DNA from 2 places in the Streptomyces sp. NPDC059787 genome. Region 2 is predicted to be linked to the other one. Evidence: riboswitches for the same ligand, from Rfam matches in the RefSeq annotation. Region 2 holds a riboswitch; the other holds the start of a gene.
What was found. A riboswitch is a leader RNA that binds a small molecule or an ion and turns the genes downstream of it on or off. The one in region 2 is predicted to bind cyclic di-AMP.
Positions count from the first base shown of each region.

Region 1: linked by a shared signal. The riboswitch ahead of ACFV5H_RS17140 (peptidoglycan DD-metalloendopeptidase family protein) and the one ahead of ACFV5H_RS01855 (NlpC/P60 family protein) in region 2 are both predicted to bind cyclic di-AMP.

Region 1 covers NZ_JBHWHX010000015.1:125,274-139,354, forward strand. Annotated here, with positions in the region: gene shc (squalene--hopene cyclase) at 1-398, shown strand, start outside; gene ACFV5H_RS17095 (1-hydroxy-2-methyl-2-butenyl 4-diphosphate reductase) at 398-1,204, shown strand; gene hpnH (adenosyl-hopene transferase HpnH) at 1,210-2,232, shown strand; gene ispG (flavodoxin-dependent (E)-4-hydroxy-3-methylbut-2-enyl-diphosphate synthase) at 2,237-3,394, shown strand; gene dxs (1-deoxy-D-xylulose-5-phosphate synthase) at 3,423-5,336, shown strand; gene ACFV5H_RS17115 (aspartate aminotransferase family protein) at 5,333-6,736, shown strand; gene ACFV5H_RS17120 (helix-turn-helix domain-containing protein) at 6,812-7,435, shown strand; gene ACFV5H_RS17125 (DUF6126 family protein) at 7,432-7,560, shown strand; gene ACFV5H_RS17130 (tyrosine-protein phosphatase) at 7,570-8,367, opposite strand; gene ACFV5H_RS17135 (alpha-galactosidase) at 8,539-10,626, shown strand; cyclic di-AMP (ydaO/yuaA leader) riboswitch at 10,943-11,104, shown strand; gene ACFV5H_RS17140 (peptidoglycan DD-metalloendopeptidase family protein) at 11,109-12,050, shown strand; gene ACFV5H_RS17145 (SGNH/GDSL hydrolase family protein) at 12,256-13,041, shown strand; gene ACFV5H_RS17150 (MBL fold metallo-hydrolase) at 13,136-14,081, shown strand, end outside.
Region 2 covers NZ_JBHWHX010000001.1:366,381-380,461, forward strand. Annotated here, with positions in the region: gene ACFV5H_RS01815 (hypothetical protein) at 1-523, shown strand, start outside; gene ACFV5H_RS01820 (DoxX family membrane protein) at 1,023-1,553, shown strand; gene ACFV5H_RS01825 (hypothetical protein) at 1,561-1,797, opposite strand; gene ACFV5H_RS01830 (PspC domain-containing protein) at 1,784-3,145, opposite strand; gene ACFV5H_RS01835 (PspC domain-containing protein) at 3,325-4,617, shown strand; gene ACFV5H_RS01840 (LuxR C-terminal-related transcriptional regulator) at 4,614-5,327, shown strand; gene ACFV5H_RS01845 (NlpC/P60 family protein) at 5,337-6,377, opposite strand; gene ACFV5H_RS01850 (hypothetical protein) at 6,738-7,091, shown strand; gene ACFV5H_RS01855 (NlpC/P60 family protein) at 7,311-8,480, opposite strand; cyclic di-AMP (ydaO/yuaA leader) riboswitch at 8,488-8,659, opposite strand; gene pcrA (DNA helicase PcrA) at 8,900-11,380, shown strand; gene ACFV5H_RS01865 (peptidoglycan DD-metalloendopeptidase family protein) at 11,412-12,866, opposite strand; gene ACFV5H_RS01870 (esterase/lipase family protein) at 13,232-14,081, opposite strand, start outside.

The DNA of each region.
Region 1 (14,081 bases), on a different contig from region 2:
TGGAGAAGGTGCAGAACGACGACGGCGGCTGGGGCGAGGACCTGCGCTCCTACCGCCACGTCCGCGAGTGGAGCGGCCGCGGCGCCTCCACCGCCTCACAGACCGCCTGGGCGCTGATGGCGCTGCTCGCGGCGGGGGAGAGGGAGTCCAAGGCCGTCGAACGCGGCATCCAGTGGCTGGCGGACACCCAGCGCGAGGACGGCTCCTGGGACGAGCCGTACTTCACCGGCACCGGCTTCCCCTGGGACTTCTCCATCAACTACCACCTCTACCGGCAGGTCTTCCCGCTCACCGCGCTCGGCCGGTACGTGCACGGGGAGCCGTTCACCGGGAAACCGGTCGCGGCGAAGACCCAGGCCGGACCCGGACAGCCGCTCGCCGAGGCGAAGGGAAGCTGATGAGCCCCCAGCCCGCCCCGGCCCCGCTGCTGATCGCCTGCGCGCTCGGCATCGAGCAGTTCGCCCTGCGCAGGCGGGAGCGGGGCGTGTGGCGGAGGGGCGCGCCGGTGGCGAGGGCCCATGGGGGTCCTCCCGCGCGAGCGAAGCCGGGCGTGGGGGAGCGCGAAGGCCCCGACGAAGGAGGGGCTGAGCACGGGCGGGCCCTCGCCACCGGCTTTCAGCGCCCCGGAGCCGCACGGGACACGTGGAGCACCACGGGCGGGCCGGTCATCGTCCTGCGTACGGGCATGGGGCCGGCGGCGGCCGAGCGCTCCGTCACCCGGATGCTCACCGGCCCGGACCTGAACCGGGCGGCCGTCCTCGCCACGGGCTTCTGCGCCGGGCTCGCCCCCGGGATGCACCCCGGCGACCTGGTCGTCGCCGAGGAGACCCGGGACCCGCGCGGCAGCGTCCCGTGCGTGGGGACCGAACTGCTGGTGAAGGAGCTGGGGCGCGCGGTGCCCGGACGCACCGTCCACACCGGTCCGCTCACCGGCTCCGACCACGTCGTCCGCGGTCACGAACGGTCCGGTCTGCTCGCGACCGGGGCGATCGCGGTCGACATGGAATCCGCCGCCACGCTTCTGAGCGCCGTCCGGGTGGGCGAGCGCCCGGTTGCGGCCGTCCGGGTGGTCGTGGACGCTCCTGAACACGAACTCGTCCGGATCGGCACGGTGCGCGGTGGAATATCGGCTTTCCGCGTTCTTCGGTCCGTACTCCCGGCTTTCCAAGAATGGCACCGTTCCTTGCCGCTCCCCAGGAGGTGAGCCAGATGGCCATGCCGCTGCGTCAGTCCATCAAGGTCGCTACATACTTGGCCGAACAGAAGCTCCGCAGGCGGGACAAGTTCCCGCTGATCGTCGAACTGGAACCGCTCTTCGCCTGCAACCTCAAGTGCGAGGGGTGCGGCAAGATCCAGCACCCGGCCGGGGTGCTCAAGCAGCGGATGCCCGTCGCCCAGGCCGTGGGCGCGGTACTGGAGTCCGGGGCACCCATGGTGTCGATCGCCGGCGGCGAACCCCTGATGCACCCGCAGATCGACGAGATCGTGCGCCAGCTGGTGGCCAGGCGCAAGTACGTCTTCCTGTGCACCAACGCCATGCTGCTGCGCAAGAAGATGGACAGGTTCACCCCTTCGCCCTACTTCGCGTTCGCCGTGCACATCGACGGGCTGCGCGAGCGCCACGACGAGTCGGTGGCGAAGGAGGGTGTGTTCGACGAGGCCGTGGCGGCCATCAAGGAGGCCAAGCGGCGCGGCTTCCGGGTCACCACCAACTCGACCTTCTTCAACACCGACACCCCGCAGACCATCGTCGAGGTCCTCAACTACCTCAACGACGACCTGGGGGTCGACGAGATGATGATCTCGCCCGCCTACGCCTACGAGAAGGCCCCCGACCAGGAGCACTTCCTGGGCGTGGAGCAGACCCGGGAGCTGTTCAAGAAGGCCTTCGCGGGCGGCAACCGGCGCCGCTGGCGGCTGAACCACTCCCCGCTGTTCCTGGACTTCCTCGAGGGCAAGGTCGACTTCCCGTGCACCGCGTGGGCGATCCCCAACTACTCCCTCTTCGGCTGGCAGCGCCCCTGCTACCTGATGAGCGACGGCTATGTGCCGACGTACCGGGAGCTGATCGAGGACACCGACTGGGACCGGTACGGCCGAGGCAAGGACCCGCGCTGCGCCAACTGCATGGCGCACTGCGGCTACGAGCCAACCGCCGTCCTCGCCACCATGGGGTCCCTGAAGGAGTCGCTGCGCGCCATGCGCGAGACGGTCTCCGGGAACAGGGAGTGAGGCCATGACCGCTGTCTCCCTCGGGATGCCAGGGGTACCGCTGCCGACGCTCGCCGAGCGGCGCGCCGCTCGGCGGATCCAGGTGGGACCGGTGGCGGTCGGCGGCGGCGCCCCGGTGTCCGTGCAGTCGATGACGACCACGCGCACGTCCGACATCGGCGCCACGTTGCAGCAGATCGCCGAGCTCACCGCCTCCGGCTGCCAGATCGTCCGGGTCGCCTGCCCCACGCAGGACGACGCGGACGCGCTCGCCACCATCGCCCGCAAGTCGCAGATCCCGGTGATCGCCGACATCCACTTCCAGCCCAAGTACGTCTTCGCGGCCATCGAGGCCGGCTGTGCCGCCGTACGCGTGAACCCGGGCAACATCAAGCAGTTCGACGACAAGGTCAAGGAGATCGCCAAGGCGGCGAAGGACCACGGCACCCCGATCCGGATCGGCGTCAACGCCGGCTCGCTGGACCGGCGGCTGCTGCAGAAGTACGGCAGGGCGACCCCGGAGGCGCTCGTCGAGTCCGCCCTGTGGGAGGCGTCCCTCTTCGAGGAGCACGGTTTCCGGGACATCAAGATCTCCGTCAAGCACAACGACCCGGTGGTGATGATCAACGCCTACCGGCTGCTCGCCGAGCGGTGCGACTACCCGCTGCACCTCGGCGTGACCGAGGCGGGCCCCGCGTTCCAGGGCACCATCAAGTCGGCCGTCGCCTTCGGCGCGCTGCTCTCCCAGGGCATCGGCGACACCATCCGGGTGTCGCTGTCCGCGCCGCCGGTCGAGGAGGTCAAGGTCGGCATCCAGATCCTGGAGTCGCTGAACCTGCGCCGGCGCGGACTGGAGATCGTCTCCTGCCCCTCCTGCGGACGCGCCCAGGTCGACGTCTACAAGCTCGCCGAGGAGGTCACCGCGGGCCTGGAGGGCATGGAGGTACCGCTGCGCGTCGCCGTCATGGGCTGCGTCGTCAACGGCCCCGGCGAGGCCCGCGAGGCCGACCTCGGCGTCGCCTCCGGCAACGGCAAGGGGCAGATCTTCGTGAAGGGCGAGGTCGTCAAGACCGTCCCCGAGTCGAAGATCGTGGAGACGCTGATCGAGGAGGCGATGAAGATCGCCGAGCAGATGGAGAAGGACGGCATCGCGACGGGGGAGCCGGCCGTCACCGTGAGCTGAACAGCACGGAACCGAAGGGGGACCGAGCGTGACGATCCTGGAGAGCATCCGGCAACCACGCGACCTGAAGGCGCTGTCCGAGGCGGAACTCGGCGAACTGTCCCACGAGATCCGGGAGTTCCTGGTGCACGCGGTCGCCAGGACCGGCGGCCACCTCGGCCCCAACCTCGGGGTGGTGGAACTCACCGTCGCCCTGCACCGGGTCTTCGAGTCGCCCGTCGACCGCATCCTGTGGGACACCGGCCACCAGAGCTACGTCCACAAACTCCTGACCGGCCGCCAGGACTTCTCCAAGCTGCGCGGCAAGGGCGGCCTGTCCGGCTACCCCTCCCGCGAGGAGTCCGAGCACGACGTCATCGAGAACAGCCACGCCTCCACGGTCCTCGGCTGGGCCGACGGACTCGCCAAGGCCCGCCAGGTGCGGGGCGAGAAGGGCCACGTCGTCGCGGTGATCGGCGACGGCGCTCTCACCGGCGGCATGGCCTGGGAGGCGCTCAACAACATCGCCGCCGCCAAGGACCGCCCGCTGATCGTCGTCGTCAACGACAACGAACGCTCCTACGCCCCCACCATCGGCGGCCTCGCCAACCACCTCGCCACCCTGCGCACCACCGACAGCTACGAACGCGTGCTGGCCTGGGGCAAGGACGTACTCCAGCGCACCCCCGTGATCGGCCGCACCGTCTACGAGGCGCTGCACGGCGCGAAGAAGGGCTTCAAGGACGCCTTCGCCCCGCAGGGCCTCTTCGAGGACCTCGGCCTGAAGTACCTCGGCCCCATCGACGGCCACGACATCAAGGCCGTTCAGTCCGCGCTGCGCCGCGCCAAACGCTTCCACGGACCCGTCCTGGTCCACTGCCTCACCGAGAAGGGCCGCGGCTACGAACCCGCCCTCGCCCACGAGGAGGACCACTTCCACACCGTCGGCGTGATGGACCCGCTCACCTGCGCGCCGCTGGCCCCGTCCGGCGGACCGTCCTGGACCGACGTCTTCGGCGAGGAGATCGTCCGGATCGGCGAGGAACGCGAGGACGTGGTCGCGATCACCGCCGCCATGCTGCGCCCGGTCGGCCTCGGCGCCTTCGCCGAGCGTTTCCCGGACCGGGTGTGGGACGTCGGCATCGCCGAGCAGCACGCGGCCGTGTCCGCGGCGGGCCTGGCCACCGGCGGCCTGCACCCGGTCGTCGCCGTCTACGCCACCTTCCTCAACCGCGCCTTCGACCAGCTGCTGATGGACGTGGCGCTGCACCGCTGCGGGGTGACCTTCGTCCTGGACCGGGCGGGCGTCACCGGCGTCGACGGGCCCTCGCACAACGGCATGTGGGACATGTCCGTCCTCCAGGTCGTCCCCGGGCTGCGCATCGCCGCGCCCCGCGACGCCGACCAGCTCCGCGCCCAGCTGCGCGAGGCGGTCGCCGTCGACGACGCGCCCACCCTGCTCAGGTTCCCCAAGGAGTCCGTGGGCCCGTCGGTCCCCGCGCTGGACCGCGTCGGCGGCATGGACGTCCTCCACCGGGCGCCCGGCCCCGAGGTGCTGCTGGTGGCCGTGGGCGTGATGGCGCCCGTCTGCCTGAAGGCCGCCGAACTGCTCGAAGCGCGCGGCATCGGATGCACCGTGGTCGATCCCCGCTGGGTCAAACCCGTCGACCCGGCCCTCCCGCGGCTGGCCGCCGGCCACCGCATGGTGGCCGTCGTGGAGGACAACAGCCGTGCGGCCGGGGTCGGTTCGGCGGTGGCGCTGGCGCTGGGCGACGCCGGGACCGATGTGCCCGTACGGCGGTTCGGCATCCCGGAGCAGTTCCTCGCGCACGCCAAACGCGGCGAGGTGCTCGCCGACATCGGCCTCACCCCGGTCGAGATCGCCGGACGGATCAGCGCGGGCCTCACCGCCGGCGAAGAGCCGGCGCACCAGTCACCGGACCCACAGGAGCCCCAGGCATGACCACCGCGGAGTCGTCGCCCACCGGGGAGTTCGACCTCGGCGCGCTGCTGGCCGAGCGCGGAGCCGAGCGCTACGAGCTGCACACCCGGTACCTCAACCACCAGCTCCCGCGCATGCTGCACACCATCGGCTTCGACAAGGTCTACGAGCGTGCCGAGGGCGCCCACTTCTGGGACGCCGACGGCAACGACCACCTGGACATGCTCGCCGGGTTCGGGGTGATGGGCCTGGGCCGCCACCACCCCGTGGTCCGCAAGGCGCTGCACGACGTCCTGGACGCCTCACTCGCCGACCTCACCCGCTTCGACTGCCAGCCGCTGCCCGGCCTGCTGGCCGAGAAGCTCCTCGCGCACAGTCCCCACCTGGACCGGGTGTTCTTCGGCAACAGCGGCACGGAGGCGGTCGAGACCGCCCTGAAGTTCGCCCGGTACGCGACCGGCAGACCGCGCGTCCTGTACTGCGAGCACGCCTTCCACGGCCTGACCACCGGCTCCCTCTCCGTCAACGGAGAGTCCGGCTTCCGGGACGGCTTCGCCCCGCTGCTGCCCGACACGGCCGTACCGCTCGGCGACCTCGACGCGCTGGAGCGGGAGCTGCGCAGGGGGGACGTGGCCGCCCTGATCGTGGAGCCGATCCAGGGAAAGGGCGTGCACGAGGCCCCGCCCGGCTATCTGCGGGCCGCGCAGGAGCTGCTGCACCGGCACAAGGCGCTGCTGATCGCCGACGAGGTGCAGACCGGACTGGGCAGGACCGGCGACTTCTACGCCCACCAGCACGAGGAAGGCGTCGAACCGGACCTGGTGTGCGTGGCCAAGGCGCTCTCCGGCGGCTACGTACCGGTGGGCGCCACGATCGGCAAGGACTGGATCTTCAGGAAGGTCTACTCGTCGATGGACCGGGTGCTGGTCCACTCGGCCAGCTTCGGGGCCAACGCCCAGGCCATGGCGGCGGGCCTCGCGGTGCTGTCGGTCATGGAGAACGAGCGGATCGTCGCCCGCGCCCGCAGCACCGGCGAACTGCTGCGGACCCGGCTGGCCGCACTCACCGGGAAGTACGAGCTGCTCGCCGACGTCCGCGGCCGGGGCCTGATGATCGGCATCGAGTTCGGCCGGCCCCGGTCACTGAGACTGCGCTCACGCTGGACCGTGCTCCAGGCCGCCCGCAAGGGACTCTTCGCGCAGATGGTGGTCGTGCCGCTGCTGCAACGGCACCGCATCCTCACCCAGGTCTCCGGCGACCACCTGGAGGTGATCAAACTGATCCCGCCGCTGATCATCGACGAGGAGGACGTCAACCGGTTCGTGGACGCCTTCACCGCGGTGATGGACGACGCGCACGACGGCGGCCTGGTGTGGGAGTTCGGCAGGACCCTGGTGAAACAGGCGGTGACCGACCGCTGACCCCCGTGCCCGTACCGGGTTTGCCTCCGAGGCAAGGAAATTGCCCGTGGGGCAAATTCGGGGCTCAATGGAGGCATGAACTCCTCCGAGGCCGGGCCGCCGGCCGGACCGGCCGGCGCGCTCCCCGCGGTCGCACCGCAGCTGCGCGCCCTGCGGCGACGGGCCTCCCTCACGCTGGAGGCCGCCGCCCGTGACGCGGGTCTGTCGGCCGCCCACCTCTCCCGGCTGGAGACCGGACAGCGCCAGCCCTCGCTGCCGATGCTGCTCTCCCTCGCCCGTATCTACGGTACGACCGTCTCCGAGCTGCTCGGCGAGTCGGCCGCCGACCGGGACGCCGTGGTGCGCGCCGCCGACATGGAGTCCACGGCGGCGGGCGGCTGGACGTACTGGCAGGCCGGTGCCGCCGGGCGCGGCATGCAGGCCCTGCGGGTCCATGTGCCGCACGGCTCCCAGGGCGACATCGTGCGCGTCCACCCCGGCGAGGAATGGCTGTACGTCCTCAAGGGGCGGCTGCGGCTGCGCCTCGGGGACACCCTGCACCGGCTCGCCCCTGGCGACAGCGCGCACTTCGACTCGCTGACCCCGCACCGCATCGCCGCCGCCGACCCCGACGGGGTCGAGCTGCTGTTCGTCCACACCCTGCTGCAGAGTCCCACGGCCGCGCTGTGCCTGGGCCCGATCCACGGAGAAGCGACATGACCGGCAAAGACATGGAAGAGAAGTTCCCCCGGGCCCTGTGGGTGCGGCTGTTCGTCTACATCGTGGTGGGACACCTCTTCGCGGCCTTCATCTACTTCCTCTTCGAGATCGCGCCGAAGAAGTAGGCGCCCGCCTCAGTCGAGCAGGCGCTCACGCAGCCGCTCCCGGTCCTCGGGCGTGAGCCCGAGCGCCTGCTCCAGGTACGGCTCCACACCGCCCCAGGTCTCCTCGACGGTCTCGAAGGCCGCCGAAAGGTACTCCGCGCGCGCGTCGAACAGCGGGCTGAGCAGCTCCATGACCTCGGGGGAGTAGGCCGAGGCGGAGCTGCCGCTGCGCTGCACCTTGTAGCGGCGGTGCTTGGCGTTGGACTTCAGGTAGTCGTCGACGATCGCGTCGCGCTCGACGCCCACCGCGAGCAGCGTCACCGCCACCGACAGCCCCGCGCGGTCCTTGCCCGCCGCGCAGTGCATCAGCGCGGGGACGCTGTCCTCGGCGAGCGAGCGCAGCACCCGGGAGTGCTCGGCGGTACGCTCCTTGATGATCATGCGATAGGAGCTGATCATCCGGTCCGCGCCCTTGCCGTCGTCGAGGATCGAGCGCAGCTGCTCCAGATCGCCGTCGCGGACCATCTTCCAGAACTCGGCGCCGTCGGCCGGGTCGCTGAGCGGCAGGTTCACATTGCGCACACCCGGCAGCGCGACGTCCGGCCCCTCCAGCTTCTGGTCGGCCGCGTTGCGGAAGTCGAAGACCGTGTGCAGTCCGAGCGAGGACAGGAAGACGGTGTCCTCCGCGGTCGCGTGGGCGAGATGGCCGCTGCGGAACAGCACCCCGTGCCGCACCCGCCTGCCGTCGACGGTCGGCAGCCCGCCCACGTCGCGGAAGTTGCGCACTCCGGCCAGCTCGGGTTCGGTCGACGGCACCTGCTGCGTCACGAAGGACTCCTCCCACTCGGCGCCGCCGGCGGGGCTCGTCGACGGGCACGCCTCGACGATACGACATGCCTGCCTGGGGCAATGAGTTGTCCACAGGCATTGCCCGGCCGCCCCCACACCCCCGATGATGTTGGTGTCTGATCGCATCTGTTCGGGTCTGTTGGAGGTTCGGTGACGCAGGTCTCCCAAGACGGTCGTACATGGCTCCTGTCGGGGCCGGCCAGCAGCTACGCGCTCCATGTCACGGACCGCGACGAGCTGGTGCATCTGCACTGGGGCCCGAGGATCACGCCGGCCGACGCGGAGGCCCTCGCCGCGCGCCCGCTGCCGGACGACTGGCCGTTCGAGTCCCGTCTGGACGGGCGCGAGGAGTACCCGGTCGAGGGCGGCCCCCGTTTCGTCCGGCCCGCCCTGTCCGTACGCACCGCCGACGGGCGGCGCGGCACCGAATGGGCCTTCGACGGCCACGAGACGGACGACGGCGAAACCGACGACGGTGAACTCCGTCTCCGCTTCCGCGACGGCGAGCTGACCGTGACCCTGCACTACCGGATGCGCGACGACGTGCTCGAACGCTGGGTGACCCTGCACAACCGGGGACCCGCGGTCGAGCTCCTGCGCGCCGACTCCGCCACCTGGACCCTGCCCGAGCGCGAGCACTGGCGGCTGTCCCAGCTCCACGGCCGCTGGGCCGCCGAGTCCCGGCTGACCCGCTCCCCGCTCACCTACGGCGAGAAGGTCATCGGCAGCCGCCGCGGCCACACCGGACACCAGCACCTGCCCTGGGTCGCGCTCGACACCGACGCGACCGAGGAACGCGGCGAGGTCTACGGCTGTGCCCTCGGCTGGTCCGGCTCCTGGCGCATCTCGGTCGCCCAACTCCCCGACGCGCGCGTGCAGATCACCGGCGGCGCGGGACACGACGACTCCGGCCTGCTGACGCTGGGCACGGAGGAGACGTACGTCACACCGCTCTTCGCCGGTCTGTGGAGCGACGGCGGCTTCGGCGGCGCCAGCCGCGCCTGGCACGCCTACCAGCGGACGCACGTCGTCCCGGACGCGGACCGGGACCGGCCCGTGCTGTTCAACTCCTGGGAGGCCACCGGGTTCGACATCTCCGAGGAGCAGCAGCGGGGGCTCGCGGCGCGGGCCGCCGCGATGGGCGTCGAACTGTTCGTGGTCGACGACGGCTGGTTCGGGGCGCGTACGAGCGACCGGGCCGGGCTCGGCGACTGGACGCCCAACCCCGACCGCTTCCCCGGCGGCCTGAAACCCCTCGCCGACCATGTGCACGGGCTCGGGATGAAGTTCGGCATCTGGGTCGAGCCGGAGATGGTCAACCCCGACAGCGACCTGTACCGCGCGCACCCCGACTGGGTGCAGTTCCAGCCGGGCCGCCGGCGCACGGAGTTCCGCAACCAGCTGGTGCTCAACCTCGCGCGGGACGATGTGCGGGAGTACCTCTGGGAGCAGCTCGACGGACTGCTCTCCGGCGTCCCCGTCGACTATGTGAAGTGGGACTTCAACCGCTGCTCCACCGACGCCGGGTGGCCGGACGACCCGTACCCGCAGCGGCTGTGGACCGATCATGTGCGCGGCCTGTACGCGCTGCTGGACCGGTTGCGGGCGGCCCATCCGGACGTGGCCTTCGAGTCCTGCTCGGGCGGCGGCGGACGGATCGACCTGGGGGTCCTCTCCCGTACCGACCAGGTGTGGACCTCGGACAACACCGACCCGCTCGACCGGCTCGCCGTCCAGCACGGCTTCAGCCAGCTCCACCCGGCCCGGGTGATGGCCGCCTGGGTCACCGACAGCCCGAACGCGATGCTCAACGGACGGGTCAGTTCGCTGCGCTTCCGGTTCGTCAGCGCCATGGCCGGGGTGCTCGGCGTCGGCGGCGACCTCGCGCGGTGGACCGGGGAGGAGCTCGCCGAGGCGCGGGAGTGGGTCGCGCTCTACAAGGAGATCCGGCCCGTCGTCCAGCGCGGCGACCTGTACCGGCTGCGGCCCCCGGAGGGCGGACTGAGCGCGGTGCAGTACGTCCTCGGCGACGAGACCGTCGTCCTCGCCTGCCTCCAGGCGCAGCACTACGGAGAGCCCGTCCCGGCCCTCCGGCTGCGCGGCCTCGACCCGGAGGCGTCGTACGAATGCCGCGAAACCGGTGAAACGTACCGAGGCGCCCTCTTGCTGCACCACGGGCTGCGCACCGGTCTGCGGGGAGATCTGGACGCCGCGGTGGTGCGGCTGCGGCGCCTGTGATCGGGCGATTAGGGCGTTCTGTCCGATTAGGTGGATTCGCCATAACGTGCCCCGAAAGAAAGGGAGATGGGAAAGGGGTGCGTGAGCAGCGTCATATCCGTGACGATGTGTTGTCGCCATGTTCACGTAATTCCGTGGAACGACAAGGGAATTCGCGGGGGAAAGGGAATCCCGGCTGACGCTCGGTGACGTCAATTCCTCCTTTGGATCACGGAAAAACGCGTTCGCGGTGAACCTCGCGCTTGTCCCCTCGCGTCCGGGTCGCTTACGTTCGCCACCGATCCGGACGGACGCCCAATCCTGCCGCCGCCCGGAGCCCGTACACACACTGACCCGTGCACGGCAGGAGCGGGGGACCCACAGGTACCACTGCCTGTTCCGGTTCCCGGAACGGCTTGGGGTTAAGTCGCGTGACAACGCGGCCGGGCATCTCCAGCCCGAACCCGACAGCTCACCTCGCAGGCGCCGGAGAGGAATTCGACATGCCCGCGAAGGGTAAGCACCGCCGTACCAAGGCCCAGCGTTTCACCCGCTCCATCGCCGTCGCCGGAACCGGTGGCGCCGCACTCGCCCTGCCGCTTCTCGGCGCCACCGGCGCGCACGCCGCCACGCCGCAGACCGCCCCCGAAAAGGCCGTCCAGTCCCTTTCCGCCGCCGGCCAGAAGACCGTCGCCGAAAAGGGCGACGAGGCCCGCACGTACACCGTGAAGGCCGGCGACTACCTCGCGAAGATCGCCGAGACGGAGCACGTCGACGGTGGCTGGAAGCAGCTCTACACGGACAACCGCGAGGCCATCGGCGACGACCCGTCGCTCATCCACCCCGGCCTGAAGCTCTCCGTCGACGGCGGGGCCGCCACGAGCGCACCGGAGAAGTCGTCCGCCACGGAGGCCCCGGCGACCCCGCAGGCCTCGGAGCAGGAGGCCGAGAAGCCGGCGGAGCAGCCCGCCGAGCAGCCCTCCTCGGACGCCTCCGCCCAGACCGCGAGCACCGACCAGGCCGCGAGCGCCTCCGGTTACAGCTCCCCGGTGCCCGGCGCCGGCGGTCTCGGCACCGCCTACAAGGTGGCCGGCAGCATGTGGTCCAGCGGCTACCACACCGGCGTCGACTTCAGCGTCCCGACCGGCACCTCCCTGAAGGCCGTCGGCGCGGGCACCGTCGTCTCCGCCGGCTGGGGCGGCGCGTACGGCAACCAGGTCGTCATCAAGCTCGAAGACGGCTACTACGCCCAGTACGCCCACCTGTCCTCGCTGTCCGTCTCGGCCGGCCAGACCGTCACCGCCGGCCAGCAGGTCGGCCTCTCCGGTGCGACCGGCAACGTGACCGGCCCGCACCTGCACTTCGAGATCCGCACCACCCCGGACTACGGCTCGGACGTGGACCCGGTCTCCTACCTCCGCTCCAAGGGCGTCTCCATCGGCTGATCCCCGCGGCGACCTTCCTGACACGCGCGCCGAAGGCCGGACCCCGATCCCCGGGGCCGGCCTTCGGCGTATTCCGGAATTGGCCAACATTTTGAGAGTGTCTTATCTCACCGCCCGTCAACCCTTCCTTACGGTCGCGTAGGTCACATTCGAAGGTGAATCATGAGCGGTTGTGGCAGACGATTCGAAGAGTGACAGCAGAGCAGTGATCGGGTCGTACGTGGCGGTGGGGGACAGCTTCACCGAGGGCGTCGGCGACCCCGGCCCCGACGGGGCGCTCGTCGGCTGGGCCGACCGGTTCGCCGTGCTTCTCGCGGACCTCCGGCCCGAGGGCGACTTCGCGTACACCAATCTCGCCGTACGCGGAAAGCTCCTGGACCAGATCGTGGCGGACCAGCTTCCGAAGGCGGTCGAACTCGCCCCCGACCTGGTCTCGTTCTGCGCGGGCGGCAACGACATCCTCCGCCCCGGCAGCGACCCGGACGAGGTGGCCGAGCGGTTCGAGCGGGCGATCGCCGCGCTCACGGCCGTGTCCGGCACGGTGATGGTGACGACCGGGTTCGACACCCGCGGCGTGCCCCTGCTGAAGCACCTGCGCGGCAAGATCGCGACGTACAACGGGCATGTGCGGGCCGTAGCCGACCGTTACGGCTGCCCCGTCCTCGACCTGTGGTCCCTCAGGAGCGTCCAGGACCGCAGGGCCTGGGACGCCGACCGGCTGCACCTGTCGCCGGAGGGGCACACCCGCGTCGCGCTCCGCGCCGGGCAGGCCCTCGGCCTGGACACCCCCGCCGACCCGGAACAGGCCTGGCCGCCCCTGCCGCCCCGCGGCACCCTCGACATCCGGCGGGACGACGTCCACTGGGCCCGCGAGTACCTGGTGCCGTGGATCGGCCGCCGGCTGCGCGGGGAGTCGTCGGGCGACCACGTGATCGCCAAGGGGACGCTGTCGCCGGACGACATCAAGGTGCGGATCGCCGCGGTGGCGTGAGGGCCGTTCTTCCGGCCGCGGCCGTATCCGGCACCGCGGTGCCGGACACGGCCGCTCATAATGGAATGTCTGACCGACTCCACTTGGAGGTACCGTGGCCGGTTCCCGTTCCCAGAGCTCCGGGCTGCGCGCCCTGCGGCCCGTGGCCTTCGGCGCGGACCCGAGTGGCGAGCGCATGGCACGCATCCGCAGATCCCCGCACTTCAAGGACGGCGTGTTCCAGAATCCCGGGGGCGCCGCCCGGACCCGCCCGTCGGGGTCGGTGCGGGACCTGGCGAAGACCTATGTCGACAAGGAATCCCGGATCCGCCGCGCCCCCGAGGGCACCGTCCCGGTGCACCCGACCACCCTGGCCGACATCTCCCGTCCGCCGGCCACCGGGCTGCGCCTGACCTGGATGGGCCACTCCAGCGTGCTCGCGGAGATCGACGGACACCGGGTCCTGTTCGACCCCGTGTGGGGTGAGCGCTGCTCACCGTTCCCCTTCGCCGGACCCAGGCGGCTGCACCCCGCCCCGCTGCCGCTGACCGCACTCGGCCCGGTCGACGTCGTCGTGATCTCCCACGACCACTACGACCACCTGGACCTGCCCACGATCAAGGCGCTGGCCGGCACGGACACCCTGTTCGCCGTGCCCCTCGGCGTCGGCGCGCACCTGGAACGCTGGGGCGTGTCCGCCGGACGGCTGCGCGAGCTGGACTGGCACGAGACGACGAAGATCGGCGGGCTCGCCCTCACCGCCACCCCGGCCCGCCACTTCTGCGGCCGGGGCCTGCGCAACACCCAGCACACCCTGTGGGCCTCCTGGGTCGCCGCGGGCGAGGAGCACCGGATCTACCACAGCGGTGACACCGGCTACTTCGAGGGCTTCAAGGACATCGGCACCGACCACGGCCCGTTCGACGCCACGATGGTCCAGGTCGGCGCGTACTCGGACTTCTGGCCCGACATCCACATGACGCCCGAGGAAGGCGTCCGGGCCCATCTCGACCTGCAGGGCGGCGAGGCGGCCGGCGTGCTGCTGCCCATCCACTGGGGCA
Region 2 (14,081 bases):
GCTGACCGACGACTCGGGGCGGGGGAGCTTCGCCGACATCCAGTACGTCGTGATCAGCGGTGTCGCCCTGGTGTTCGCGGCGGTGCGGCTGGCCCGGAGGCCGGACCAGCTGCCGGATCTGCCGTGGGGACTCGCGGTGGTGGTGCTGGTGTCGGCGGCGACGTATCTCGCGGGGAAGTACGCGGAGGGCGGCCGTCCGGTGATCCTTTCGGTGGTGCGGGCGCGCGAGGCCGGCGACCTGGACGCGCCGATCCGGACCGGTGACGACATCGAGATCCGGGGCGCCGGGTTCGTTCCGGTGGGCGCCCAGGGGGCGGACCGGCTGTCCCGGATGGTGGTCCGGGTCGGACCGGTCAATGTGCACGTACCGCTGGTCCCGGTCACAGGCGGCTTCGACAACCCGACAGACACACTCCTGACCGTCCCGGTCCCGGCAGAGGTGGAACCGGGCCGAGTGGAGGTCCAGGTCATCACGGCAGCGGGCACAGAAACAAACCGCTACACAATCGACGTGACGGACTAGCCGGACGCCCGCTCCCGCGATCCGCGGGCAGTCGTGCCGCTGGGGCGCTGGGGCGCTGGGGCGCTGGGGCGCTGGGGCGCTGGGGGAGGGCGGGGGCGACGGCACCCCGCCCCCGTTCCCGCGGGCATTCGTGCCGCTGGGGCGGCACGGGTGGGCGCGACGGCACCCCGCTGACGCCGGGCTGCGCGAACATCCCCCGGTCCACACCGGCGCGGGGCACCTCACAAGGCGCCGGGCTGCGCGAACATCCCCCGGTCCACACCGGCGCGGGGCACCTCACAAGGCGCCGGGCTGCGCGAACATCCCCCGGTCCACACCGGCGCGGGGCACCTCACAAGGCGCCGGGCTGCGCAGACACCCCCGGCCCACTCCAACGCGAGGCACCCACAAGCACCGCACTCCGAAGAAAACCCCGTCCTCAGGGTTGAGCCGCCCTCATTCGTCGTACGTATGGTCTGTCGAGGAGTGCCGGCACGGCAGTGAGAGGCGGCGGACAGCGATGACTCACGGTATGCGCACGGACACGCACTCCCCACACCTCGGCGGCGACAGGGACTGGCGGGACACCGCCACCCGCTACGCCCTCGTCCCCCTACGCCTCTTCCTCGGAATCACCTTCATCTACGCCGGCCTCGACAAACTCACGGACAGCGCGTTCATGAAGGACTCCGGCGCCGGCTCGATCGGCGACATGATGCGCGGCGTCCGCGACTCCTCCGCCCTCCCCGCCCTGGTCGACATGGCGCTGGAGAACCCCGTCGCCTTCGGTTACGCCATCGCCCTCGGAGAACTGGCCGTCGGCATCGGCACCCTGCTCGGTCTGCTCACCCGCCTGGCCGCCCTGGGCGGCGCGCTGATCTCCCTCAGCCTGTGGCTGACCGTGAGCTGGGCCGCCGATCCGTACTACTACGGCAATGACCTCCCGTATCTGCTGGCCTGGACTCCGCTGCTGCTGGCGGGCGCCCCGCTGCTGTCCGTGGACGCCGCTCTTCGCGCGCGGCGGCGGCAGCGGACGGGGGAGTACCGGTAACGCCCGCTCAGGGCGCCGTCTCCGCGTCGGTCCTCCGGGGGACCGACCTGCCTCGGCGCCGCCGTACGAGGCCGGTCAGGGAACCCACCGCGCCGGCCAGGCAGAGCCCGCCGGTGACCACGGGGATCACCACGAACCACGGAGTGTCCCAGGCGCCGCCCGCGTCACCGGCGTAGATCACCGCGGCGAGGACGAGGAAGGCACCGGCCACCAGCCTGCCCGGCTGGAACTCATGACGCAGCACGGCTCACCTCCGCCTGTCCCGCGCCGACCTGGAGATCGAGGTCGAGCGTGCCCGCCTCCTCGACGCCGGCCGGCGGCTCCAGGGTCACCTCCTTGTGCTTGCCCGGTGCCACGTCCACGTCCTTCTGCCTGTCGCCCGGCAACTGGATGTCCCCCACTCCCACATCGACGCTCAGCCTCACGGTCACGTCCCTGGGCACGATCACGTGGATCCGGCCGAGGCCGACGTCGGCCCGCGTCGAGACGGTGCGGTCCTCGGGGATACGTACCGCGGACAGGTCCAGTTCGCCCTCGCCGGCGCCCAGGTCGTAGGCCGGGCGTATCTGCGCGACCGAGGCGGGCGCCCAGGTCGTCTGCTTCCAGTCGGTGCCGATGTCCTTGGGCAGGGCGGCCGAGCCGGCGAGCAGGCCCGCCGTGACGACCGCCAGGATGATCGATCCCGCCCCAGTGCGGCCGAGGAACGCGCTGACGGCCACGCCGAGACCGAAGACGGCGAGCGCGCAGGCGAGGCCGGTCTGCAGGCTGGTGCCGAGGGGGTGGCTCTCCCACGTCAGCCCGGCACCGAGGCCGCCCGCGAGCAGGGCGAGCAGGAAGACCCGGCCGCCGATCCCGCCACGGGGGTCGCGCGGGAACGGGGGACGGAGGGGCGGTGCGTACGCCTTCCCACGGGTGCCGGTGCGAGGGCCGGGCCCGCTGTCGACGGCGGCGGCGACGTCCATGTCGCGGGCGTCCCGGGGGCCCCACAGATAACCCGTGCCCCCGACGTGGGTGCCGTCCTTGACGATGGGGTCACGCCACCACGACGGGAAGGCGGAGGGGGCCGGCGGTGCCTGGGGCTCCGGCGGGGCGTCGGCCACGGCCTGGGCGGCTATGTGGTCGGGGCTGGGCGCACCGCGCCGCCGTGACCAGTACCCGGCGCCGGCGAGCAGCAGGGACAGTATGACGGCGAAGCTCAGCACTCCGTCGTTGCTCAGCATGGTGAGGAAGACGCCGCAGCCGACCAGCGCGAACAGCACGGCCGTCAGGGTGTGGCCGTTGACCCGGCCGGTCAGCAGCCGGCGGATCTCGTTCTCCTCCTCGTCCTCGTACGGGACGAAGAGCCAGGCGAAGCCGTAGAAGATGAGGCCGATGCCGCCGGTGGCGGACAGGACCGCGAGCGTGATCCGGAAGATCACCGGGTCCATGTCGCACTGCCGGCCGAGCCCCGCGCACACCCCGCCGAGCATCTGGTGCCGGCGGTCGCGCCGGAAGTGCCCGCTCTCGTCGGCCGGCTCCGGTGGCGGGGCGGTCGCTCCCCCCGGGCCCGCGACGGGTCCCGGACCCGTCGCGGCGTGCTGGTGATCGGTCATGGGTCCATGGTGACGGGCGAGCCGCCGCGGCGGCAGTCGGTACGACCCTGGCCGGACCCTGATATCGGTCCCCGAGCGGGACCGGGGGAGCGTCCGACGGACCGGGGCCGTGGAGATCAGGGGAGTCTCCGGGGCCGACCCTGATGCTCCGGTACTCCGGGCGTGTGACCATCATTGGCATGTCGGAAGCCGCAGCAGCGCCCGTAGTCGAGCCGCGGCCGCCGCGCAAGCTCTACCGCAGCAGTGACGGACGCTGGCTCGGTGGTGTGGCGCGGGGGCTCGCCGGACACCTCGGGCTGCCCGTGATCTGGGTACGTCTCGTCTTCGTCGGCCTGTTCATGGCCGACGGGCTCGGCGCGCTGCTGTACGCCGCGTTCTGGTTCTTCGTACCGCTGGGCGTCGGCGGTGTGGACGCGCAGAAGCCGCCCTCGCTGGTGACGACGGAGACCTCGCCAGACGGCCGGCGCAGACTCGTCACCCGGAAACCGGACAAGGGGCAGATCGTCGCCCTGCTCCTCATGGTCGTCGTGGCCATGATCTTCGTGGGCAACGTGAACCTGACCAACGGGGCCAGGGCCTACCTCTGGCCGACCGTGCTGGTCGGCGCGGGCGTCGCCCTGGTCTGGCGGCAGGCGGACAACGCCCGCCGGGCCCGCTGGATGGAGGTCGGCCGCCGCCGGCGCACGGTCACGCTGCTGCGGGCCGGGGCCGGTGTGCTCCTGGTGACGGCGGGCGCCTCGGGCATCTTCGTCCTGCGGGGCTCCGGCAGCCACCTCGGCTCGGTGCTCCAGGCGGCCCTCGCGGTCCTCGTCGGCATCACCCTCCTCGCGGGCCCCTACCTCGTGCGCATGACCCAGGACCTCTCCGAGGAGCGCCTGATGCGCATCCGGGCGCAGGAACGCGCGGAGGTCGCCGCCCACGTCCACGACTCGGTGCTGCACACCCTCACCCTGATCCAGCGCAACGCGGACAACGCGGGCGAGGTGCGCCGCCTGGCCCGGGCCCAGGAGCGCGACCTGCGCGCCTGGCTCTACAAGCCGGAGGGCAACGGCAAGGACGAGGACGACGAACCCGCCACCCTCGCCGAGGCGGTGAAGCGCAACGCCGCCGAGGTGGAGGACAAGCACGGTGTCCCCATCGAGGTGGTGGTCGTCGGCGACTGCCCGCTCGACGAGAGAATCGGCGCACAGATGCAGGCCGCGCGCGAAGCGATGGTCAACGCCGCCAAGTACGGTGGCGAGGGAGGCGCGGTGCAGGTCTACGCCGAAGTCGAGGGAAGGACGGTCTTCGTGTCCGTCCGGGACCGCGGCCCCGGCTTCGACCTGGACTCGATACCCGCCGACCGCATGGGCGTCAGGGAATCGATCATCGGCCGCATGGAGCGCAACGGAGGCACGGCGCGGCTGCGCGCGGTGCCGGACGGCGGCACGGAGGTCGAGCTGGAGATGGAGAGGGCGGAGAAGACGTCATGAGCGAGCCGACCGAGGCGAACGGAACGACGGGACCGGCGGAGAGTGCCGGGCGTCATGTGCGGGTGGTCCTCGTCGACGATCACCGCATGTTCCGCACGGGTGTCCAGGCGGAGATAGGGCAGACCGCGCAGACGGGTGTCGAGGTGGTCGGCGAGGCCGCCGACGTCGACCAGGCGGTCACGGTCATCACCGCGACCCGGCCCGAGGTGGTCCTGCTCGACGTGCACCTGCCCGGTGGCGGCGGCGTCGAAGTGCTGCGCCGCTGCGCCCCTTTGATGGGCGACGCCGAGCAGCCGGTCCGTTTCCTCGCCCTGTCCGTGTCGGACGCGGCGGAGGACGTGATCGGCGTGATCCGGGGCGGTGCCCGCGGCTATGTGACCAAGACGATCACCGGCACCGACCTGGTCGACTCGATCTTCCGGGTCCAGGAGGGGGACGCCGTCTTCTCCCCCCGCCTGGCCGGCTTCGTCCTGGACGCCTTCGCCTCGACCGACGCCCCGCCGGTCGACGAGGACCTCGACCGCCTCACCCAGCGTGAGCGGGAGGTCCTGCGGCTGATCGCCCGCGGCTACGCCTACAAGGAGATCGCCAAGCAGCTGTTCATCTCGGTGAAGACGGTCGAGTCCCACGTCTCGGCGGTCCTGCGCAAGCTCCAGCTCTCCAACCGCCACGAACTGACCCGCTGGGCGACGGCGCGGCGACTGGTCTGAGCGGGCCGTTCAGACCACCCGCGCGGCGCCCGCGAAGGGCATCTCGTCGATCGGGGCCACGCGGACCGGGGCCGAGGGGTTCGGGGCGTGGATCATGCGGCCGTCGCCGACGTAGATGCCGACGTGACTGATGCCGGAGTAGAAGAAGACCAGGTCTCCGGGGCGGAGTTCGGAGCGGGGGACGCGACGGCCGGCGTCGATCTGGGCGTAGGTGGTGCGGGGCAGGGAGACACCGGCGGAGCGGTACGCGGCCTGGACGAGGCCCGAGCAGTCGAAGGCGTCCGGGCCGGTCGCGCCCCAGACATAGGGGCTGCCGAGCTTGGCGTAGGCGTAGGAGACGGCCTCCGCCGCGCGGGGGCCGGGAGCCGCGAGGGCTGCGTCCCGGGCGTCCGTCGAGGAGTGCGGGGCACGGTCGGTTCCGTCGGTGAGTCCCGCGCGTTGCCCGGGGGTCAGCCGGGACAGCAGCCGGCGGGCGGCGGTCAGCTTGGTGGTGATCGTCTTCTTGTGCCGCTCGAGTTCGGCGCGGCGGGACGTCAGCGATTTCACCTCGACGCGTGCGGCGCCGCGCAACTGCTCGATCTCCCGGAGCTGTGTGCGTACGCGTCCCACCGCCGCCTGGCGGCGGCTGCCCGCCCGTTCGGCGAGCGCGGCGCCGTCCAGATAGCCGTCGGGGTCCTCGGAGAGGAAGAGCTGCAGGGCGGGGTCGAGGCCGCTGCCGCGGTACTGCGCCGCGGCGACCGTGCCCAGGGCGTCCCGCGCGGAGTTGAGCCGGTCCTTCCTGCGGGCCGCCTCGTCCTGCAGGTCGCGCAGCCGCCGCTGGGCCGACTCGGCCTTCTCCTTGGCGCCGTTGTACTTCTCGGTGGTGGTCTCCGCCTCCCGGTAGAGCCTGTCGACCTCGGCCTTGACCTGGCCCGGTGTCAGCTGCGGTTCGGCGTGTCCCGTCCCGTCGAAGCCGGTCGCGGTGGCCGCGCCGGCGAGGGCGACGGCGGTGACCGCGCGGGCCGTGGTGCCGCCCGCGACGCGCTGTCGGGGCCTGCGGTGCGCTGCCACCTGGATTCCCGTCCTTTCCGACGACCGCGCGGAGCGGACTGCCGTCCGGTGGTCCGGCGGCGGGGGTGCACAGGGGAGCCGTCCGCCGCCGGACCTTCTCGGCGGTGGTGTCCGGTTGCCGCCCCTGGACCGGGCGGCGGTGGAGAGCCGGGCACCTGGAGGAGGACGCTAGGCCCGGCCGCGTATCCCTGGTAACGGGTTGTGCGGAAGTGACGCGAGCGGACCGTCGGGTGACCGTAAGTGACCAGGATCCCGTTCCGGCTTCGTAGCCTTTACTCGGAGTGATGACCGATATGGCGGAGGAAGGACGGTTGAGGGCGCCGGAGTGCTACGAGGCGGCTATGGCTAGGCTCCGGCCTCATGGACGTACTCATCCACCTCTTCGTCGGTCTGCACATCATCGGCATCGCGTCGCTCCTCGGCGGCTTCCTCACCCAGATGAAGGCGATGGGCGCGGGCACCGCCCGGTTCGTCCCCGCGATGCTGCACGGCGCGCTGACGATGCTGGTCACCGGTGTGGTCCTGGTCGGCCTCAACCAGGCCCAGGACTACTCCGTCGACAACATCAAGATCGGCGTGAAGCTGGCCCTGCTGATCGTGATCCTCGGTCTGGTGTACGTGAAGCGGGACGACGAGAAGGTGGACAAGGGCCTGTTCGGTCTGGTCGGGCTGCTGACCGTGACGAACGTCTTCATCGCGGTGCTGTGGACCTGATCCCCGCTCCACGGGCCCGGACGTGACCGCGGCCCACGGCAGAACATGCCCCGGACCCCGAGCCGGGGGGTGCCGACGGCGGTGGACGCGGACAGCGTCACCGCCGTCGGCGTTTGCAGGGGGAGTGCGGGCGCCGCGTGCCGTGGCACGGACCAGCACGGAAAGGGGGAGCGGGACGGGGACGACGCCGGAGGGCCGTCCCCGCCCCTCCCGAGCGGGTCAGGCGGGGCGCACCACGCTGTGGATCGAGGACTCGCCGTCGTAGTAGATCGACTCCTCGCGGACGTACGTGCCGGGCTTCGGCGCGTGGATCATCATCCCGTTGCCGATGTAGATGCCCACGTGGGTGACGTCGTCGTAGAAGAAGACCAGGTCACCGGGTCGGGCCTGGGAGACGGGGACCGTCGTGCCCGCGTTCACCTGGTCGTAGGTGGTGCGCGGAACGGTGACGCCGGCGGCCTTCCAGGCGGCCTGGGTGAGGCCGGAGCAGTCGTAGGAGCCGGGGCCGGTGGCGCCCCAGACGTACGGCTTGCCGATCTGCGCGCGGGCGAAGGCGAGGGCCTTCTCGGCCTTGGCGGCGTACGAGGAGTCCGTCGACGTGGACGGCGTGGTGGCCGAGCCCGCTGACCCGGAGGCGCTGCCCGAGGTGCCGCTGTCCTGCTGGGCGGCGGCGGCCTCCTGGGCCTTCTGCTGCTCGGCGAGTTCGGCGGCCTTGCGGGCGGCCTCCTTCTGCTTCTCCTTCTCGATCGCCGCGAGCCGCGCCTTCTCCTCGGCGGTCAGCTTCGACATCAGCTCGCGCGCGTCGGTGAGCTTCTTCTGGACGGTGGCCTTGGCCGTCTTCAGGTCGCCCTGGGTGTCGGTGAGCGTCTCGAGGCTCTCGGTGGCCTCCTGGCGCTTCTTCATCGTCTCGGACTGCCGGGTGACGTAGTCGTCGACCGCTTCCTTCTGGCGGCCGGTCATCCGGTCCATCACCTGGCGCTGGTCGAAGATGTCCTGCGGGGTGTCCGCGAGCAGGAAGGTCGCGGTGTCGGGGACACCGGCGCCGGTCCGGTACTGGGCGGCGGCGAAGGAACCCAGCTCCGCCCGCGCCTCGTTGAGTTTCTGGGTGCGCTTGGCCACGTCGTCGAGGAGCGTGTCCACCTGCTTGCGCTGCTTCGCGGTCTTCTCCTTGGCCGCGTTGTACTTCTCGGTCGCCGACTCCGCCTGGCGGTAGAGATCGTCGACCTTCTTCTCGACCTCCTCCAGGCTCGGCCTGCCGTCGTCGGAGGGGGCGGCGGTGGCCGTCTGGGACAGCAGGGCCACGGAGGTCAGGGCGGCCGTGGCGAGGGCCGGGGTCCGTATGCCTGCCACGCGCGTGCCGGGGGTGCGCGACTTGCGGTGCGACGCCAAGGGAGGCGACTCCTTCCAAAGCTCCGCCTACCGGGTTAGCTGTCGGGTTCGGGCGGGTGGTTCGGAAGGGTTGCCCTACGGCCGCTCCGTGAGGGAGTGGGCCGATTCACCCCATGGTCTCGGTGGGTCCCCGGCTCCGGCTGCCGTGAGGGCAGTGACGGACTCGGCGGAGGCCGCGCGGCCCGGCGAGGTTCGCCGGTGGGGGTCGTGCGGCCCGCCCGCACCGTAGCCAACTGGTGTGGCCCCTGTGAAGGTTGATGGGTGATATGCCCGATACATTTTCGTGACCTTGTGTGCGGTGTCACTCAGGGTGAGGCGCTGGTTCTGGAGGGTGCGCGTCCCGTCCCGGCCGCAGGATTCCGGGGATGTTCCCGGGGTGGCCCCGGGTTGTCGGTGGGGCGGCCTAGACTCGGAGAGCGATGAGCAGCCTCTTTGACGACAGCTTCCTGGCGGACCTCCAGGCCCAGCGGGGCCCCGAGGGCGAGCCCCCGCCACCGCCCGAGGACGAGCACGGACCGGAGCAGATCCCGGACGACCTGTTCGGCGGGAAGTTCGACGTGCCGCCGGACCGGGACACCTACTACCGCGACGGCGCCCCGCGCCCGGTGATCGACGCCGCCGCGCTGCTGGAAGGGCTGAACGACAACCAGCGCGCCGCCGTCGTGCACTCCGGCTCCCCGCTGCTCATCGTGGCCGGCGCCGGCTCCGGCAAGACCCGCGTGCTCACCCACCGCATCGCCCACCTGCTGGCCGAGCGGCACGTCCATCCGGGCCAGATCCTCGCGATCACCTTCACCAACAAGGCCGCGGGCGAGATGAAGGAGCGCGTCGAGCAGCTCGTCGGCCCGCGCGCGGGCGCCATGTGGGTCATGACGTTCCACAGCGCGTGCGTGCGCATCCTGCGCCGCGAGAGCAAGAAGCTCGGCTTCACGTCGTCGTTCTCGATCTACGACGCCGCCGACTCCAAGCGTCTGATGGCCCTGGTCTGCCGCGACCTGGACCTCGACCCCAAGCGTTTCCCGCCGAAGTCCTTCAGCGCCAAGATCAGCAACCTGAAGAACGAGCTGATCGACGAGGAGGACTTCGCCGCCCGGGCCGCCGACGGTTTCGAGAAGACCCTCGCCCAGGCCTACGCGCTCTACCAGTCGCGGCTGCGGGAGGCCAACGCCCTCGACTTCGACGACCTGATCATGACGACGGTCAATCTGCTCCGCGCCTTCCCGGACGTCGCCGAGCACTACCGCCGCCGCTTCCGGCACGTCATGGTCGACGAGTACCAGGACACCAACCACGCCCAGTACGCGCTGGTCCGCGAGCTCGTCGGCACCTCCGAGCGCCCCGCCGGCGCACCGTCCGAGCCCGAGGTGCCGCCCGCCGAGCTGTGCGTGGTGGGCGACGCCGACCAGTCGATCTACGCCTTCCGCGGCGCGACGATCCGCAACATCCTCCAGTTCGAGGAGGACTACCCGGACGCGACCACGATCCTGCTGGAGCAGAACTACCGCTCCACGCAGACCATCCTGAGCGCCGCCAACGCCGTCATCGAGCGCAACGAGTCGCGCCGTCCCAAGAACCTGTGGACCAACGCCGGCGCGGGCGCGCGGATCACCGGGTACGTCGCGGACACCGAGCACGACGAGGCCCAGTTCGTCGCCGAGGAGATAGACCGCCTCACCGACGCGGGCGAGGCCAAGGCGGGCGACGTCGCCGTCTTCTACCGCACCAACGCCCAGTCCCGTGTCTTCGAGGAGATCTTCATCCGCGTCGGCCTGCCCTACAAGGTCGTCGGCGGTGTCCGCTTCTACGAGCGCAAGGAGGTCCGGGACGTCCTGGCCTACCTGCGGGTGCTCGCCAACCCCGAGGACTCGGTGCCGCTGCGCCGTATCCTCAACGTCCCCAAGCGGGGCATCGGCGACCGCGCGGAGGCCATGATCGACGCCCTCGCGCAGCGCGAGAGGATCAGCTTCCCGCAGGCGCTGAGGCGCGTCGACGAGGCGTACGGCATGGCCGCGCGCTCGTCGAACGCGGTGAAGCGGTTCAACACGCTGATGGAGGACCTCCGTACGGTCGTGGAGTCCGGGGCGGGCCCGGCGACGGTCCTGGAGGCGATCCTCGAACGTACGGGCTACCTCGCGGAGTTGCAGGCGTCCACCGACCCGCAGGACGAGACCCGGATCGAGAACCTCCAGGAACTCGCGGCCGTCGCCCTGGAGTTCGAGCAGGAGCGCGGCGAGGGCGAGTCGGTCGCGCTGTCCGACTTCCTGGAGCAGGTCGCCCTGGTCGCCGACTCCGACCAGATCCCCGACGAGGACGAGGACGGCTCCGGCGTCATCACGCTGATGACCCTGCACACCGCCAAGGGCCTGGAGTTCCCGGTCGTCTTCCTCACCGGCATGGAGGACGGCGTCTTCCCGCACATGCGCGCCCTCGGCGAGACCAAGGAGCTGGAGGAGGAGCGGCGCCTGGCGTACGTCGGCATCACGCGCGCGCGTGAGCGGCTGTACCTGACCCGGTCGACGCTGCGCAGCGCGTGGGGCCAACCGTCCTACAACCCGCCCTCGCGGTTCCTGGAGGAGATCCCGGCCGCCCACCTGGAGTGGAAGCGGACGGGGGCGAGCAAGCCCGTGTCCTCCGGTCCGGTGTCGGGGGTGGCGGCCTCGCTGTCGTCGTCCCGCTCGCGCTCGTCGGCGTCGGGCGGTTCCGGTTTCGCCACCAGGCGGACCGCGGACAAGCCCGTGGTGTCGCTGGCGATCGGGGACCGGGTCACGCACGACCAGTTCGGCCTCGGCACCGTGGTCGCGGTGAAGGGCACGGGTGCCAACACGGAGGCGACGATCGACTTCGGGGACACCAAGCCCAAGCGGCTGCTGCTGCGGTACGCGCCGGTGGAGAAGCTGTAGCCGCGGGCCGCGACCCGTCGGGGGTGAGGTCCTACGACGGGTCGAGGCCGTGGCTGCGGAACCAGGCGAGCGGGTCGATCGCCGAGCCCCCGCCGGGGCGGACCTCGAAGTGCAGGTGCGGACCGGTCGAGTTGCCGGAGTCCCCGGAGAAGGCGATCGGGTCGCCGGCCTTCACGGTCGTACCGGAGGCGACCTGGTAGCTGGAGAGGTGGCAGTACCACGTCTCCGTGCCGTCCTTCGCCGTCACGATCATCATGTTGCCGTAGGCGGAGTTGAGCTGCGTGCGCACCGTGCCGTCGGTGGCGGCCATCACCGTCGCGCCGTACAGGACGGGGAAGTCGATGCCGGTGTGGACGGACATCCAGTTGATGCCGGACTGGCCGTAGTAGGCGCTGAGTCCGTGCTGCGCGACCGGGAGCGCGAACTTCGGCCGCAGCCGCTCCTTGCGGGCCGCCTCCTCGGCGGCCGCCCTGCGCTCGGCCGCCTGCTGCGCCTTGAGGTCGATGCGCTCCTGGGTGCGGCTGGCCCGGTCGGCGAAGTCGTCGGCGCCGGCGGCGAGGCTCTCCAGCTGGGTGTCCAGCTTGATGTTGGCGGCGGACGGTTTCACCGGCTGGGCGTCCGCCGCGGTCGTCGCCGTCTCCTGGCCGCCGTCGTCGGTCAGGTTGCCGACCGAGGCCGCGGCGATACCGGCGACGCCCATCACGCACGCCGAGGGCACGGCCACCGTCAGCAGCGCGGAGCGCTTGGCGGGCGTACGGCGGCGGGAACGCGACCCGGCGCGCGAGGCCGCGCGCGGCGACGGGGCGGGGACGGTCTCCTCCTGCCCTTCGAGCAGGTGCACCGCGGGCAGCTCACCGGTGTCGGCCGGCTCCTGGGCGGTGGGCTCCTCGTAGGGCTCCTGGTCGAAGGACTCCGCCTGCGGCTCGTAGGCGTCGGACGCGGGCGCCGGGGCGGCGGTGTCGCCGCCGTCGGAGTTCCACTGCGTGGCGTCGTAGACACCGCTGTCGAAAGTCTGTGTGCCCCAGTCCCACTGCTGGGTCCGGTCGGCGGGGTTCCCGGCCTGATCGGGCTGGAGCCACTCACCGGAGTCCCACTGACCGCTGGTCTCCGGCGAGGCGGCCTGCGGCGGGATCGCCGTCAGCGGGTGATGGCCAGTGGTCCAGGAGGTCGTGTCGTAGCCGCCGGTGTCGTACGAGGACACGTGCTGGGCCGCGTACATGTCGTAGTGGCCGGTGTCCTGGCCGTCCGTGGGCCAGTGTCCGGTGGTGTCGTACGCGCCCGTGTCCTGACCGCCGCCCGGGAGGTCACCGAAGAGGGGATCCGTGGCGAAGCCCCCGGTGGTGTGGCCGCCCGTGCCGAAGTGGGTGGCGGCATAACCGGTGGCGTCGTAGCCGCCGTACGTGGTGAAGTCGCCGTACTGGGCTTCCTGGGTGCCGTACGACGCATAGGGCGCCGAAGCGGCATCGGAAGCCGGAGCCGGGTCCATGGTCCCCGACGGGTGACGGTCGTTCACCAACTTCTCTTTCGCCTCGACAACAGGGGCTGCCAGAGCAGTGCGGCGACTGTACCCGGCGGTATGCGGGCACGACAATCTTCCGCAGGTTTCGCGCGCGCAGGAAACGGGCAATCGGTTGTCTTTTGGCGGACGACGGGCGCGGTCTTGGCTTTTTGTTCGAGGTTTGTTCGAGGCGATGGGTGGTCGACGGCGATAAGTGGGCCGTCTTGGACCGTTGTTGTTCGGATCGCTGTCGAGGGGGGCGCGCGGTTCCGGTTGTCCCGTGGCGCCGGTGCCGGGCGTGTCGCGCTCGGGCGGCGGTCGGGTCGCGGTCACGTCTTCCGGGCGGCCGGTCGTCAAGCCACGGTCAGGCCTTCCGGGCGGCCGGTGGACGGCTCTCCGGGGTGCGCCGTGTCCAGGGCCTGTCGTATGCGGGTCGCCACGGCCGGGTGCACGGGCAGGGCGAGATGGCCCACGCCGCTCACCCGTACGTTCACCGACGTCAGGTCGGGGTGCTCGACGCACGCCGACTCCAGCGGGTCCATGATGTGGTCGAGGTCGCTCCAGAAGGCGACGAAGCGCGTACGGCAGCCCGGCGCGGGCTGGGTGAGCTCCTCGAGCACCGGTGAGCCGGGGCGCATCTGGCGCACGATGGGGTGCGCGTTGGCCAGCGGTGCGACGCGTGTGCCGGAGTGCGGGGTGCCGAGCGTGACGAGCGTCCGCACGCGGGTGTCACCGCCCAGCCGCTGCACGTAGTACCGCGCGATGAGCCCACCGAGGCTGTGCCCGACCACATCGACCCGGCGGCTGCCCGTGCGTTCGCACACCTGCTCTATGTGTCGGCCGAGCAGTTCGGCCGCGATACGGATGTCGCAGGTCAACGGAGAGTAGTTGAGCGACTCGATCTGCTGCCTGCCGTGCTGGGCGAGGCTGCGGCGCAGCAGGACGAAGACCGACCGGTTGTCGATGAAGCCGTGCAGCAGCACCACCGGGGGCTTGGCCTCCGCCGGCAGCTGCGCGGCGCCGTCCGGGGAGGGCAGAGCGGGGCGCGCGCCCCGGCGCTCCTGGACGATGCCGGCGGGATAGAGCAGGAGGTGGCCCGCCAGGATCGCCAGCTCCAGGGCGGTCGCCTTCAGCAGGGTCAGGGAGAGATCCGCCAGCCGGGTCGGCAGAAGACGCCGGCAGAGCGGCAGGAAGGGAAGAGCT